One region of the Novosphingobium gossypii genome, then DNA from elsewhere that is predicted to be linked to it. Evidence: riboswitches for the same ligand, from Rfam matches in the RefSeq annotation. Region 1 holds a riboswitch; the other holds the start of a gene.
The links. A riboswitch is a leader RNA that binds a small molecule or an ion and turns the genes downstream of it on or off. The one in region 1 is predicted to bind thiamine pyrophosphate.

Region 1 (7,981 bases):
ACAACTGCATCGACACCTGGCGCCGCGCGCATCCCGACTGGCAGTTCCGCCTATGGGGCAATGCGGAACTGGGGGACCGTAATTGGGTCAACGCACGCCACATGGCCGAAATGGGCGCGCGCGAACTGAACGGCGTGGCCGACATGATGCGCTGGGAAATCCTGCTGGAGCACGGCGGCGTAGTGTTCGACGCCGATTCGGTCTGCGCCCGCCCGCTCGACGACTGGCTGCTCGATTGCGAGGCGTTCGCCTGCTGGGAAAGCGAGATCGCGCGGCCCGGCCTGATCGCTGCAGGCTATTTCGGTTGCGGCGCAGGCAACCCTTTCGTTCGCCGCATCGTAGAGGACATCGCCGCATCGCCGACGGTGACGGACGCGATGGCATGGCAGACGGTGGGGCCGCAGCGGCTGACCGACTGCTATCGCAAGTTCGCCTACACGCCGCTGCGCATCTACCCGAGCCACTACTTCATTCCGCGCCACTTCACCGGCGTGACCTATGAGGGTGCCGATCCGGTCTATGCGCACCAGCTCTGGGGATCGACCCTGCGCGGGTATGAAACGATGCACGCGATCGACGTATCCGAAGTCGCCGCGCCGGTTCCAGATGCGCCCATCTCACCGCTGGAGCGGATTCATGCGCCCTACTTCCTCCAACGGGTGCCGGTGGGATCGGAACTGGCGGATCTGGGGCGGCTGGAGGTGTTGGCGGGCCTCTGCGCCGGGCAGCGGGTGCTGCACCTTGGCTGTGCCGACTGGCCCATCACCGACCCGGCTACATCCTTGCACGTTGCGCTGGAGCCGCATTGTGCGCGACTGGACGGCCTCGACCCGCATGGCGAGGCACTGGAGGCGCTGCGCCCGCACGTCTCAGGGGCACTGTTCACCGATATCGCGCAGGTGACCGGCAGCTACGACGTCGTGCTGGTCCCCGAAGTCATGGAGCATGTCCCCGACATCGCCGCTTTTCTGGCCGATGTGGAGGCGATTGACGCGCCGCTGTTCCTCATATCCGTGCCCGACGCATTCCAGTGCCGCACCCGCCACTTCGATTACGACACCGAGGCCGGGGTGTTCCTGGAAGGCGTCCACCCCGATCACAACCACTGGTATTCGCCCTATACCTTCGCCAACACGCTGGCGAAGTACAGCAACCTGCATCTGGAACGGATGTGGTTCTTCAACCAAATTTCTCTGCTGGCGCTGCTGAGCAAGCGGGAACAATCCGCGGCGGCGTGACTTTCGAAGGTGTGTCCCCGGTCAAGGGCGGTTTCTTCGACGAAGAGGCCGCCCTTCCAACGTTTTAGCGCACCGTCATCAGCGAGGACGAATAGGGCTGCACCAGCGCTCTGGCCCGGTCCCACCCACCGCGCAGCCACGTGCTCTGCACCGCTGCGTCGGCGGGCAGGATCACCGGCATCGTCTCACGCCCCTCTGCCCGAAGCGCCGCGTTGGCGGGACAGGCCAGCAGCGCGAAGGAGGGGATCTCGCTGTCCTTCCATACCGCCGCCATGGCGAACACCGGCTGGTCGGCGCATCCGAACCACGCCTGTCGCCGCTTGCCGTCAGTGGGGGAAGGGCGACCCCATTCCATGAAGGCGGTGGCCGGGACCAGGCAGCGGAACTCGCTGTTGCGCAAGTTGCCGATCCAGAACGGGCTTTCCAGATTGCGCACCGTCAGAATGCCGCGCGCCTCATGCACCGAGGGCGGTGGGGGCACGCCCCATAGACGGGGGATCATCCGGCGCGGCGTGCGGTGCTGCGGGCGTGGCCCGGCGATTGCCTCCCGGCCCGCCGTGATCGCCGGCGCGAACTGCCCCGGTGCGATGTGGCCGCCGTCCCAGGGGTCGTTCCCGGATTCGGCACCGAACTGGTGCGCGACTTCGGGGGCGGGGGCGTCAAGGCGATAAAGCATCGGCATTGCGCAGGGCACTAGACCTGTGGCCTGACCGCGTCTATCTTCGCCCTCGTCCCCGGGGAGCCAGCAAGTGGCTGAGAGTTGTGGGTATGCTCCACAAGACCCGTCGAACCTGAACCCGTTAATACGGGCGGAGGAAGTGGAGCGTCGGGTGGAGAACCGTGTTCACGCCTGCGGTTGCATCTCTTTTTCCGTCCCATGGAAAAACAGAGAGGCATTCCATGGCAGACGTAAATTCCAGGCTTGAAATCGGTGTCACCACCGGCCCCATACGCGGATCGCGCAAAATCCACGTCGGCCCCTTGCGCGTGGCCATGCGCGAGATCCACCTTGAACCCGGCAGCGGCGAGCCGCCAGTGCGGGTCTACGATACTTCTGGCCCCTACACCGATCCCGATGCGACGATCGATATCTCGGCGGGCCTTCCCCCAAAGCGGCGCGAGTGGATTCTGGCGCGCGGGGACGTGGAGGATTACGCCGCCCGCGCAGTGAAGCCCGAGGACAATGGCCTGAAAGGGCCGGATCGCTCAGCGGGCGTACCGGGCTTTCCCAACGTGGTGCAGCGGCCGCTGCGCGCAAAGGCGGGGGGCAACGTCAGCCAGATGCACTACGCCCGGCGCGGCATCATCACGCCCGAGATGGAGTACGTGGCCGAGCGCGAAAACCTGGGCCGCGCGATGCTGCGCGAATACGCGCGCGACGGCAACGACTGGGGCGCGGCCATTCCCGACTACGTAACGCCAGAATTCGTGCGCGAGGAAGTGGCGCGGGGCCGGGCCATCATCCCCAGCAACATCAACCATCCCGAAAGCGAACCGATGGCGATCGGTCGCAATTTCCTGGTGAAGATCAACGCCAACATCGGCAACTCCGCCGTCGCATCCGACGTGGCGATCGAGGTCGACAAGATGGTCTGGTCCACCCGCTGGGGCGCCGACACGGTCATGGACCTGTCGACCGGACGCAACATCCACGACACCCGCGAATGGATCATCCGCAACAGCCCCGTGCCGATCGGGACGGTGCCGATCTATCAGGCGCTGGAAAAGGTCGGCGGCGTGGCCGAAGACCTGACCTGGGACGTGTTCCGCGACACCCTGATCGAACAGGCGGAGCAGGGCGTGGATTACTTCACCATCCATGCGGGGGTGCGCCTGCCCTTCGTACCGCTGGCGGCGAAGCGCGTTACCGGGATCGTCAGCCGTGGCGGTTCGATCATGGCCAAGTGGTGCCTGGCGCATCACCGGGAATCGTTCCTCTACGAACATTTCGACGAGATCACCGAGATCATGAAGGCCTACGATGTCGCCTATTCCCTGGGCGACGGACTGCGGCCCGGCTCCATCGCCGACGCCAACGACGAAGCGCAGTTCGCCGAGCTTTACACGCTGGGCGAACTGACGAAGCGGGCGTGGGCGCAGGACGTGCAGGTGATGATCGAGGGGCCGGGCCATGTGCCGATGCACAAGGTCAGGGAGAACATGGAAAAGCAACTGGCCGCCTGCGGTGAAGCGCCGTTCTACACGCTAGGGCCGCTCGTCACCGACATTGCGCCGGGCTACGATCACATCACCAGCGGCATCGGCGCGGCGATGATCGGATGGTACGGCACGGCGATGCTCTGCTACGTGACGCCCAAGGAACACCTTGGCCTGCCTGACCGCGACGACGTGAAGGTGGGCGTCGTCACCTACAAGCTGGCCGCCCACGCCGCCGATCTTGCCAAAGGACACCCGGCGGCGCGCGTGCGAGACGATGCCCTGTCCCGCGCTCGCTTCGAGTTCCGCTGGCGCGACCAGTTCAACCTGTCGCTCGACCCCGATACGGCAGAACAATACCACGACCAGACCCTGCCCGCCGAGGGGGCCAAGTCAGCACACTTCTGTTCCATGTGCGGCCCCAAGTTCTGCTCGATGAAGATCAGTCAGGAAGTGCGCGAGTTCGCGGCAACGCAGAACGCACCGGTCGAAACCTTCGTCGCCGTAGAAGACGCGGAAGCCGGCATGGCGCAGATGAGCAAGGTGTTCCGCGAAACGGGCAGCGAACTCTACATGGGTTCAGGCGGCCGCGAACACGATTGAGAATGCCGTCGTCCCGGACTTGATCCGGGACGACGCAGCCTTACCGCTTGCGCACGAATTCGGCGCGCAGGACCAGCCCTTTGATGCCGGGATAGCGGCAGTCGATCTCCTGCGCGTCGCCGGTCAGCCGGATGGAGGGGATCACGGTGCCGCGCTTCAGGGTCTGGCCTGCGCCTTTGACGTCCAGATCTTTGATCAGCGTCACCGAATCTCCGTCCGCCAGCGGGTTGCCCACGGCGTCGCGCACTTCGACGGTGTCCGCCGCCGCGCGCCGGGCGGCCAGCTCGGACGCGGGGAGCCATTCGCCGCTGTCCTCGTCGTAGATGTAGTCCTCTTCGTCGTTCGTCACGCGGGCAATCTCCTCCGGCTGCGCCTTGGCAGGCCGGGGACGATTTGACCAGCTTCGCAGCGGGGCAGGGTGTGCTAGGTTGCGGTCTCCCAACGGAGAATCCTGCATGCGCCGTGACGATGCCGCCGACTGGATGAAACTGGCCCACGACAGCTACTGGCTATGGGCGGAAAGCCTGATGGTCATGGGCATGCGCACCACCGACATGATGACCGGGCGCGGCAGCGATCGCGAGAATCGGCTGATGGTGTCGGAAAAGGTCAAGGCCGCCACCGAAGTGGGGATGATGCTGGCAACCGCAGGCGTCTCTCCGAAAAGCGCAGGGAAAGCGGTGCGCCACTATCGCTGCAAGGTCAGCGCCAATCGCAGGCGGCTGGCGCGGAAGAAGACATGAGCGTGCATGTCGGCATCGGCGGCTGGACCTATGAGCCTTGGCGCGGGCTGTTCTATCCCAAGGGCCTGCCGCAGACGCGCGAACTGGCCTACGTCGGCGAACACCTGACCGGCACCGAGATCAACGCCACCTTCTATCGCGGGCAAAGCCCGGCCAGCTTCGCCAAATGGCGCGATGCCGTACCGCAAGGCTTCCGTTTTGCCCTGAAGGGCAGCCGCTACTGCACCAACCGCAAGGACTTGTCTGAAGCAGGCGAAAGCGTCGCCCGGTTCATGGCGCAGGGACTGACTGAGCTGGGTGACAAGCTCGGCCCCATCAACTGGCAGCTCGCGGCGACAAAGAAATTCGACGCGGCGGAGATCGCCGCCTTTCTCGCCCTGCTGCCCGGCAACCATGACGGGCTGGACGTACGTCACGCCATAGAGCCGCGGCACGAGAGCTTCGACAACCTGCATTCTTCGACTTGTGCCGCAAGGCCGCAGTGGCCGTGGTGCTGGCCGACTCGCCCAAGTATGCAGTGCTGGACGCGCCCGACTGCGCGCCCTTCGTCTATGCGCGCCTGCAGAATGCCCGTGCCGAGCTGAAAACGGGGTACCCGGATGCGGAACTGGATGGCTGGGCCGGGCGCGTGGCGGGCTGGGACAAAGAGCGCCGGGACGTCTTCGCGTTCTTCATCAATGGCGCCAAGGAACGCGCACCGGCGGCGGCCATGGCGCTCATCGCAAAACTCTGACGGCAACTTCGCCGTAAACCGTTCGTTGGAGCTGATATGAAACAGATCGCTTCGCTCACCGCCATCGCCTTCCTTGCGCTTGCCGCATGTTCGTCCGGCAAGCAGGAGCCTGCCCCCAGCGCGTCGGCCAGCGACGATGCGGCCGTCGAAGCGATTCCGCCCGAGGTCGGCACCGAGACTGCGTCCGAAAGCGCGACGACGGCAACGCCGACTGCCGCGGCGGATGTGCTGGGTCTCGAAGGCTTGGGAGCGCTCAAGATCGGCCAGCCGGTCCCGAAGGGCGGCACCTGGGCAGAGCGCGGCGCGCAAACCGGCGACGCCTGCCGTACGGTCAGTTCCCCCGATTATCCGGGCGTCTATGCCATCGTAGAGAACGGCAAGGTGCAGCGCATCACGGTTGGCGGAACCTCGAAGGTGAAACTGGCCGAAGGCGTCGGGATCGGCGCGACCGAAAAGGATGTGAAGGGCTGGTTCGGGGGCTTCCGCGAAGAGCCGCACAAGTACGAGGCCGCGCCCGCCAAATACCTCACCGCCCCCAACGCGCGTCCGGGCGAATCGGCGCTGCGCTTTGAAATCGGGCAGGATCGACGCGTATCGCTGATCCACGTCGGCCAGATGCCTGCGCTCGGCTATGTCGAGGGTTGCGCCTGAGGGGCTTCTCAATGCGCCGATCCTGGGCAAAGGTCGGCGCATGAACCACTATCTGCTGACCTATCACCTCGCCCCTGACTACCTTGAACGCCGGGGCGAGTTTCGCGCCGAGCACCTGGCAGCCGCGTGGGCCGCTGCCGAGCGGGGCGAACTGCTGCTGGGCGGCGCGGTGGAAGAACCGCTGGATACCGCCATGCTGCTGTTTGCGGGCGACGGACCCGACGCTGCCGCAGCCTTCGCTGAAGCTGATCCCTATGTGGTCAATGGACTGGTGGAGCGCTGGAGCGTACGGCGCTGGGCCACCGTCGTGGGCGGGGAAGCCGCATCTCCGGTGCGATCGGCAGCATGACCGAACTTGCCATCCGCGCCCGCCGCGCCGCCTTCAACCGCGCTATTGCAGACGGTGATGCGGCTGCCATCGGGCCTCTTCTGGCGAAGGATTGCGTGATGATCACCGGCACCGACAGCGCCGTCATTGCCGGTCGGATGGGACAGGTGAAGGTATGGCGGCGCGAGTTTTCCCATGCAGGGCGGCTTGTCTACCTGCGCAGGCTCGAAAGCGTCATCCTCTCGCCGGTGGAGCCCATCGCTATGGAGAGCGGACATTGGCAAGGTGCTGCGCCGGGTTCGGAAACAATCGCCGCCTCAGGCACTTATGCGGCAAAATGGCGTGAAGTGGCGGGCGAATGGGTGATCGAAGCAGAAGTCTTTGTGACGCTTGCGTGAAAGGGTTTCCTCAAGCGGAAGAGTTCGGTTAAAGGCGCGGTGCAACCCGGCGCGCGGGTATCGTGCGTGCTTCGGGCTTGCGGGGATGCATGATGTTGGCGACCGGCCCGCCGAAGCGCACGCGAACCGTCGTGCGCGCGGGTATGCGAGGACGTGCCGATGATGCAGGATGCCGCCGCCGAAACCCTGATCCGTGATGCGGGCCAGCTGTGGATGGAAGCCGGGTCTGTGATCGCCCTGCGCAGCGCACGCATCACGTTCGGCGACCCCGATGCCGCCGACGAAATGGTCCGCATGGTTACTGAAAAGGTCTGGGCGGGACTGGAACTGGGCGTGGCCCTTGCGACCGGGCGGTTGGGCTACGATCCCGGCACGGTCTGCAGCCGCACTGTCAGCCACTACCGCGAAGCCGTTCAAGGCAACTTGCGCCGCCTTTCGGCCAACGACTGACGTTAAGGCGTACTTTCCGCAGCCCTCACGTCGCGCGCGGCGTCAGCGGCACGGGCCGCTGCAGAATCGGCAGCATCGTGTCCGGCATCGTCACGCGCGCCCACGGGCGCCTCGGCTTCGGCATAGGCCGGGTCGTGAGCGTAGGGCAGGGGTTCGGGCATCATGTCATGCGCGCCGTATTGCCGGCGCTCCCATGAACCATCGTCGGCATTGTCCGGCGGACCATAACCATAAGGCGCATAGCCGTCCGCGTCATCTTCGGCAGGTTGATCGTATTCCTCGCTGCGCCCGAACGGCCACGCGGGGGAATTGAGCGCTGTCACCCCCTGATCCAGCCAGGACCGCGTGGAGGGGCGTGAGTCCGCCGAAAGCTGCTGCGAATGTTGTGGAGTCACATACTTCGGCAGCGCGCCGGTAGTGACGGCAGCGAATGCCGCGCCAGCCAAGCCGCACACGATGAGCAGAAGGCCGAATTTGCCTAGGCTCATGCCACTGGTTCCACGTTCTGGAGCATGGGCATGCCGCTACGCCACCACGTATGACAGGGGGCTGAACGCGATCGCCGGGGCAAACGCCATCTGACACAGGCAAGAAAAAGGCGCCGTCCCGCACGATGGGGGACGGCGCCTGTTCGGCGCTCAGCGCAGGCTCCGGGCGTTGGGAGAGGAGAACTGCCCGGA
Region 2 (7,981 bases), on a different contig from region 1:
GGCGGCATGGTGTTCCACACGCTTCCCGGCTGAAGCTGGGTCAGCCCCAGGCACAGCGAAGCGCTCTGGCAGGTATGGGGAAGGATCAACTGGTAGATCGTGCGTTCGTTGGACCCGGCAAGGTCGCCGCGCTGCATCACGTTGGCATCAGCCATACCGACCTTGCGCAGGGGATACGCCTTGTGCGCCGGAACGCTCAGCAGGTAGAACCGCGCGCCTTCCCCTGCAAATGCGACATCGTTTGCCCCCATGGGAACATAAAGCGCCTCGTACTTCGCGAGGGTCGTCACGGTTCCATCGACGGTCACCGTGCCTTCGCCCCCGCCGATGTTGACCACGCCCAGTTCGCGCCTTTCCAACAGGGAATGGCCGGCTGCGCTGGCTGGTTCGGCATGGGGTGGCAGCGCCAGCACGCCGGCCCCGGGCACTGCGCCCCCGATGATGAAGCGTTCGCCGTGGGAATACGTCAGCACGATCTCACCATCACGGAACAGGCCCGAAACGAGATGCCGGTCGCGCAGGTCTTCGTTGCTGGCGCCGTCCATCATGTCAGGGTGCGTGGCGTAGTAGGTCTTCTCGAACACGCTCGGGTCTCCCTCCGGCTTTGGCGAGGCTGATCATCGCTTCCGCTCCTACGGCTGTACCGCATTGAGGAGAGTTATCATACATGTTGGAACGCCGTGTCAATCGGCTGAGCGCCGCCCGCGTGGATTCCTGCTGTTGGCGTGATGGCGGCATTAGTAGATCGGCCTTATGTCATAGCATCAGTGGCTGACCGTCTTCCATGGCCAGCAGCCAGGCCTTCGCCTCCATCCCGCCGGCAAAGCCGGTAAGACTGCCGTTCCTGCCGATCACGCGGTGGCAAGGGGCGATGATGGAGATGGGGTTGCGCCCGTTCGCCGCGCCGACTGCGCGGCTGCTGCTCGGACTGCCGAGCGCGCGGGCGATCTCGCCATAGCTGCGCGTTTCGCCGAAGGGGATTTCCAGCAGCGCTGCCCAGACGCTGCGCTGAAAGGCGGTGCCTCGGAAATCCAGCGGCAGATCGAAGCTGCGGCGGGTGCCGACGAAATACTCGCACAGCTGGGTTTCGGTGGCGACCAGCACCGGATGATCCGCGTCCGCCACTTCCGACAGGGGAACGCGCCCGGGCCGGTCGTTCTCCCACAGCACCGCCACCAGCCCCACATCCCCGCCGATGAGGCTCAACCGGCCTACGGGCGATGTCATCGTGCGGCGGTATAGCGGCTGTTCCATCGCCGCCTCCTCCACCGCGCAACGCCGCCTGTCAATCCGGCTGCGGGCGCTCGTAAAGCTCCAGCGGCAGGCCGTCGGGATCGGCGAAGAAGGTGAAGCGGCCGCCGGTATGCTGGTCCACCCGGATCGGCTCACAGGCGACGCCATGCGCCAGAAGGTGCGCCACGGCGGAGTCGATGTCGGCGACGGCGAATGCCAGGTGGCGCAGGCCAGCCGCCTCGGGCCAGGAAGGTCGCGCTGCCGGATCAGGGAACGAGAACAGCTCCAGTTGCACGTCGCCCACCTGCAGGTCGCACTTCCACGATTGCCGCTGCTCCCGATAGACCTCGTTCAACACGGGCAGGCCGAGGATCTCGGCGTAGAACAGGCGCGATACGGCATAATCGGTACAGATCAGCGCGACATGGTGGACCGCCGAAAACATCGTCATGCGCGCATAGCCTTTCGCCAGCGCCGATAACCGATCACCGCCAGCACGATCATCGCCGCATAGAGACCCGCCGTGGGCAGCAGGCCCTTGTACAGGAACATGCCCACGTAGACGATGTCCACTGCGATCCACAACAGCCAGCTGGCCACCTGCCGCCGGGCCGTCCAGTATTGGGCGACAAGGCTGAAGCTGCTCAGCATGGCATCCATCCACGGCAGCGCGGCGTCGGTGTAACGGCTGGTCAGCCAGCCGATCGCCAGACCGCCAAGTGCCCCAGCGCCAAGCCCTGCGGCGGCATGGGCTACCGGCAGCGACCTCACCACGACTTCACCGCTATCGTCCTGCCCGCGCTTCCACGCGATCCAGCCGTAGAGGATCGCCGCGCCGAACAACGCCTGCAGCACCATGTCGGAATAGAGGCGCACGTTCATGAACAGCTGAAAATAAAGCGCGCAGGCGAGCAGATTGACCGGCCAACACAGCATCCGGCGCCGGGCCGTCAGCCAGATGCCGAGGAAACTGACGGCGACCGCGAAGATCTCCAGCGCCGACATCACAGCCCCGCCCCCTTCGCCACCTGCTTCAGGAACGCGCGGCCCGGTGCCGAAACGAACCACTCAGCATGACCCACCAGATAGTCCCGCCAAGCCATCATGGCCTGCGCATCGTCTTCCAGCACGCCTGCAAAATAGTCGACCTCCGACAGCGCAAACTCGACGTGGACCAGCGGCAGCAACCGCACCACCGTGTCGATCTGCATGGCGGTCAGCGGCGCTACCGACACGTAGCCACCAAGGATGGCGAGCGCGGCAGCCACATCGCCATGCATGTCGCCACCGTCCAGCAGGTCGAGCCATGGAATGGCGCTGCGCTCGATCGCGATGGCCAGATCGTGCAGCGCGCAGGTCTGCGTTGCCAGCCCGAAGTCGAACACCGTGCTGACCCCGCCATTCGCCGACCACAGCAGGTTGGATGGATGCCAGTCGTTATGCGTCCAGAGCGGAGGCTCACCGGCCAGCCGCTCCGCCAGCCCCTGCCCGAGCGCGGTGAACAGGGTTCCCAGTTCCGCTCGCCAGCGCCGACCAGCCAGGAACCGGGCAAGCGCCGGTCGGGCGGCGACGTAGGCGTCCACCGCCGCCATAGGATCGTGCGCAGGCACAATCGTGAAGCCGGACACCAGCGGATGCGGCCCGCGCGCCGGAGCGGCAAAGCCCTTCGCCGCATGATGCAGCCTCGCCAGCGCCGCGCCAGCCTCATGCGCGTGCGCCATGGAGAGAAACGGCGTCCAGGATTGCCGGTCGCGATAGATATCTGCGCCGGGCGACCGGCGATGGATCTCGTATGTCCCGTCGTCCAGCACCACCGCCCCCGACCCGTCGTGCGTGGTGAGCACCTCCGGAACCGGCGCTCCCGCCGCCCGCAGGTGCGCGATGAAGGCGTGCTCCTCGATCAGGGCGCTGGGCGTGCGCAGCCGACGATGATGCCGCTTTACCAGGAACTCGCCGTTGTCCGTCGCCACGATGGCCGCGGCGGAGAATGGCCGGGGCGAATGCCAGCGAACCCCCGCCAGTCGCCCCGCCGCCGGAAACTGCGACAGGATCGCCGCAGCCTCGGGCTCGGTGATCGCCGGCCAGGTCGGCGTTTCCAGTGCCGTGCCCATGCCATGCACCAGATGGACCGCACGCTCCTCCATCAGAACGCGCGCGACAGGGTCGCCACGAAGGCCCGCCCGCTGCCAATGTAGTATGTCGGCGCGGCCCCTGCGATGACGGTGCCGTTGCGGCCCACTGTATCCAGCGCGTTGCTGCCGATCGTCTGCACACCCGAAAGCACGCGCGGGTTGGTCACGTTGATCGCGTTGAGCCGCAGGTCCATGCGCTGCGCGTCGATCAGCCCCGCCAGATGCACGCCGATTGCAAGGTCCAGCGTCGCGTAGCCCTTGATGCTCTCATCGTTCATGAAGGTGGAATACTGGCGTCCCACGTACTTGAGCGCGGTGCTGCCGAACAGCCGGCCATCATCGTAAGTCGTGCCCAGCGCGAACTGGAACTTTGGGCTGGCGACCGCGCGCTTGCCCCTGGTCGGCAGGTAATCCCCGTCCACCGGCAGGTCATCGTTCAGCCGGGCATGCAGATACTCTCCTGAGACATAGATGCTCATGCCCTTTGCCGGGCGATAATCGATCTCTCCATCAAGGCCGTAGGACGTCTGGCTGCCCGCATTGATCGTCGAATTCACCAGCGCGCCGCCGTTGTCGATTACCGTCGCCACCTGCCGGTTGCGGAAGTGGTAATGGAACGCGGTCAGCGAGAACGACAGGCTTGGCCCGATGTAGCGATAGCCCAGTTCCTGCGACACCGAATATTCGTTCTTGAGCGCAGTCGTGCCGCGGCTGACAACCTCGCCGCCGTAATAGCCATCGTACAGCGTGAATTCGGAGGGCGCACGGAAGCTGGTCGCGATGTTGGCGAACAGCTGCTGCCGGTCATCCAGCTGAAAGTGCACGGCGGCGCGCGGCAGGGCGGCGAAACTGTCGAACCGCACGCGCGATTGCGGGCCCGGCAGATAATTGCGCCCGTTGCGCAGCACGCTCACGCCCTTGAAGCCCAGATCCAGCCCCAGCCGGGGCGTCAGCGCGATGCTGTCGGCCACGAAGAAGCCCTTGTTGACGATCACCGTGCGGAAGTTCTCATAGGCCAGCAACCGCCCGTCGGCGGTGCGGATCGCCTTGTCCTGATAACCCCAGGTATCGACCGGACGGCCCCGGTCGTCGATGGACGTGTAGGATTGCGTCACCCGATCGGTACCCCGATCGAACCACAGCCCCGCCGTCAGCGTGTGTGCGCCCGCCCGCAGCGTCAGCTTGCTGACGTCGCCCATGCGCACCTGCTTGCCGGTCCAGTTACCCAGCACCGTAGCAACGCCATCGACGGCACCCGGCAGCGATACCGCCTGGGTGAGTTCCTCCGTCCCCAGATAGTTGCCCGTGGTGGTCAGCTGCGTTCCGTAAGGCGAGTTGCCGTGGCCGAACTGGAGGTAGGCCGTGCTGTCGAACGTCAGCCGGTCATTCAGCTTGAGATGCACCGGCGCGGCGAAATAGATGTTGCGGAACGGGCTGCGGTACAGGCGCCAGTAACTGGTGCTGCCGGGGGTGTAGCGGCGGTCGTAGTTGAACCCCCGACCGGACGCATTCCAGTCTGCCAGCGTCGGGCTGGGATAGGACGATGTGCTGGCATCGTTGTACGACACCGCGATGCTGGCGCGGTTGCCGTCGCCCCATTCGCGCAGCAGCTTGGCGTCCACATGCTGGCGCTTGTCGTACCCGGCACCGCGCCAGTTGTCAGCGCGGTTGTTGGAATAGGAGACGAAGGCCTTCAAGCCGGTTGCCCCGATCGTTCCGCTGTCCAGCCGTACGAAGACGCGTCGTTCGTCATACGAACCTGCCGACAGGTTCACCAGCGCGCCGCTTTCGGGGCGTGGATCGTCCAGGGTCAGCGACAGAAGGCCGCCGGTGGCGCCGACGACGGGCGAATCGATGTCCACCGACCCCTGCGCCAGCGTCACCTGCCGCACGTTCTCGGCGTCGGCGAACTGCGACGGGTATGCCACGTAGTAGCCAATGTCGTTCTGCGGCGCTCCTTCCATGAGCACGCCGATCGCGTCCTGCCCCATGCCCCGCATCGTCAGGCTGGACGTTGCGGAAAGGCCATAAGGATCGCTGGTCGAGACATTGGCGCCCGGCAGCAGGTTCACCAGCTGATATGCGTTCAGCGTCGGCGCCTGCTTGGTGATGAAATCGGCGGAGATGGCGCTGACCGCCTTGGGCGCGGTCTGGTCGGGCAGCAGGCCCTCAGGGTCTGGATGACCGATAACCTGAATATCGGTGCCGCCGTCGTTCTCCGCGTCCGCTGCCCACGCCGGCGATCCAAGCAGCATGAGCGGGACTGCCAGAGCAGTTGTGCCGGCAATAGAGAACTTGGCCATCATAACGTCGCGTCCACTCCAATCGGAGGGCAACGGAAACAATGGATCGCCGCTGGCCCTCCCTACGCCGGTGTCAACCGGATCAGGTTCAGCGGGTCGTGGTCTGCTGACCACCTCTCAGCCGCGCATCAGCGGCCCCCCGGGGGTGCGGCCGTCTAGGACGTTCGGCACCGACTGAAAAGCATTAAAAGAAGAGGTGCGGATTTCGCTGTGACAAGAACTCTTAACCACGATTCGGTCGATCGAGTTGAACATTCGACGAGCAATCGATTGCACTTCGTCCCTGTATGGACCAAAGCATCATGGTAAATGATCCAAATCGAACGATTAAAATTACGAACTATCCGCAACGGAGCAAACATCGGAGACAAAGTACCGAGCATTTTGCCGAATCGGATAACGCACGCTTGTCGAAATCGATCACATTTGATTGTAATCGGACTAAATAGTCATGCCGCATTGCAGCAAGGCCTTATTGACCGCCCCTTAACTTCTATTACCATGCCGTAAACCAAAACATGCCGCAGAAATCCTAGAGATTGCACTTGGTTCAGGTGGGTAGGTTCAATGGAAGCTCTTTCGACGCAGTATCGCGACACGGTGAGAACTGGCCCGGCCATCCCGCTTACCGTCTATGAAAATCCGGCGGCTTACCCGTTCCGAAATCCGGAGCCGGAAACCACCGCCGCCCCGCCCCTTCCCTTGCCCAGCATCGCAGAAGCTGCTCTTGTGCAGCCGCAAACGGCCTTGGGGCGCACGTTCGATGTGATGATGGCGTTTCTGGCAGCGCTCGTCTTCCTGCCGTTTCTCATCCTCACGGCCATCGCCATCAAGATTTCGACGCCGGGGCCGGCGCTGTTCGTCCAGCGGCGCGTTGGCCGGGACGGAAAGCTGTTTCCCTGCCTGAAATTCCGCACCATGGTGGTCAATTCGCAGGAAGTCCTTGCGGAACTGCTGGCCAGCAGCCCCGAAGCGCGCACCGAATGGGATCGCGATCAGAAACTGCGCCGCGACCCGCGCATCACGCCGCTGGGCCACATCCTGCGCAAGAGCAGCCTCGACGAACTGCCGCAGCTGTTCAACATCCTTGCCGGCCACATGAGCATCGTCGGCCCGCGCCCCATCGTGGAAGCGGAGATACCGCGCTACGGTGACAGGTTCGCGTTCTACTGCTCGGTAAGGCCGGGCCTGACCGGGTTGTGGCAGGTCAGCGGGCGCAACGACGTGTCTTACGAAACCCGCGTGCGCCTGGACGCCTTTTACGCCATGCGCAAATCGACGGCCTATGACTTTGCCATCTGCCTGCGTACGGTTCCAGCGGTGCTGTCTTCGCGCGGAGTGTTCTAAGGCCGACGAAGATCGCGGCGGATCATGCCGCCCCGACGGGGAACTCCGCGACAAGGAAGTCCATGACAACCTGCGCGCGCATCGGCATCCGTATCCCGCGAAAGGCGGTAGCCACGTAGATGGGCAAAGGCGCAATGGCGGCAGTCGGCAGCACTTGCTGCATCAGCCCGCGCGCCAGATCGTCGGCCACCTGGATTGCCGGTAACAGGCCGATACCAAGCCCACCCCGCACTGCCCGGAGCACAGCTTCGCTGCTGTTGGCGCGCAGGAAGCCTGTCACGCGCAATTCCCTGCCGCCGATGACCCACGGCTCGGGGCGGGCGCCGTATCCATAGACCAGACATTGGTGCGTCATCAGATCATCCGCATTCTCGGGATCACCGTGGCGCGCAAGGTAATCGGGCGCAGCGACCAAGACACGCGGTACGGATCCCAGCGCAATACCATGCCCGGCGTCCGCATCGCCCACCTGTAGCCACAAATCCAGGCCGCCCCCTGCCGCCGCTTCGCGCCAATCCGCGACCAGGAACTCCACTGTCAGGTCCGGGTGCCCCACGCGCAGGGTTTCCAGCCGCTGTGCATAATGCAGGCCCAGTGCCGTAGTCACTCCGACGCGCACAAGGCCACGGGCGGCAACTTCACCTGCAAGGTCCGCCTCCGCTATACCCACCTGATCCAGGATCGCCACGGCATGTTCCAGCAGCCTTTCGCCGTCGCGGGTCAAAGTCTGGCGGCGGGTGGTGCGCTGAAACAGGCGGATGCCGAAATGGTCCTCCAGATCGCCGATGGCGCGTGATATGGTGGTGTGGCTAAGGTTCTGGCGCCGCCCCAATGCGGAGAAGCTGCCTTCCTCGGCAAGGCGGACGAACAGGCGCAGTGATCTCATCAGGTCGCTCATCTGAACGCATATAGCACAAGTGATGTGCTGAATTGAGCTATTGTGTTCATCGACGCACGGATCGAAGA

Region 2: it holds a riboswitch for thiamine pyrophosphate, as region 1 does, so the genes downstream of both, GGR40_RS09895 (TonB-dependent receptor) here and thiC (phosphomethylpyrimidine synthase ThiC) in region 1, are expected to answer to the same signal.

The regions. Positions count from the first base shown of each region.
Region 1 covers NZ_JBNPXM010000001.1:4,062-12,042, forward strand. Annotated here, with positions in the region: gene GGR40_RS00025 (glycosyltransferase) at 1-1,238, shown strand, start outside; gene GGR40_RS00030 (SOS response-associated peptidase family protein) at 1,303-1,920, opposite strand; TPP riboswitch at 1,964-2,075, shown strand; gene thiC (phosphomethylpyrimidine synthase ThiC) at 2,139-3,998, shown strand; gene GGR40_RS00040 (alkylphosphonate utilization protein) at 4,039-4,347, opposite strand; gene GGR40_RS00045 (hypothetical protein) at 4,454-4,741, shown strand; partial or broken gene GGR40_RS00050 (DUF72 domain-containing protein) at 4,738-5,474, shown strand; gene GGR40_RS00055 (hypothetical protein) at 5,511-6,125, shown strand; gene GGR40_RS00060 (YciI-like protein) at 6,166-6,474, shown strand; gene GGR40_RS00065 (DUF4440 domain-containing protein) at 6,471-6,851, shown strand; gene GGR40_RS00070 (hypothetical protein) at 7,011-7,301, shown strand; gene GGR40_RS00075 (hypothetical protein) at 7,304-7,789, opposite strand.
Region 2 covers NZ_JBNPXM010000004.1:99,131-107,111, reverse strand. Annotated here, with positions in the region: gene kduI (5-dehydro-4-deoxy-D-glucuronate isomerase) at 1-584, opposite strand, end outside; gene GGR40_RS09915 (methylated-DNA--[protein]-cysteine S-methyltransferase) at 757-1,254, opposite strand; gene gloA2 (SMU1112c/YaeR family gloxylase I-like metalloprotein) at 1,286-1,678, opposite strand; gene pnuC (nicotinamide riboside transporter PnuC) at 1,681-2,238, opposite strand; gene GGR40_RS09900 (phosphotransferase enzyme family protein) at 2,238-3,377, opposite strand; gene GGR40_RS09895 (TonB-dependent receptor) at 3,377-5,620, opposite strand; TPP riboswitch at 5,711-5,820, opposite strand; gene GGR40_RS09890 (sugar transferase) at 6,236-7,015, shown strand; gene GGR40_RS09885 (LysR family transcriptional regulator) at 7,038-7,913, opposite strand.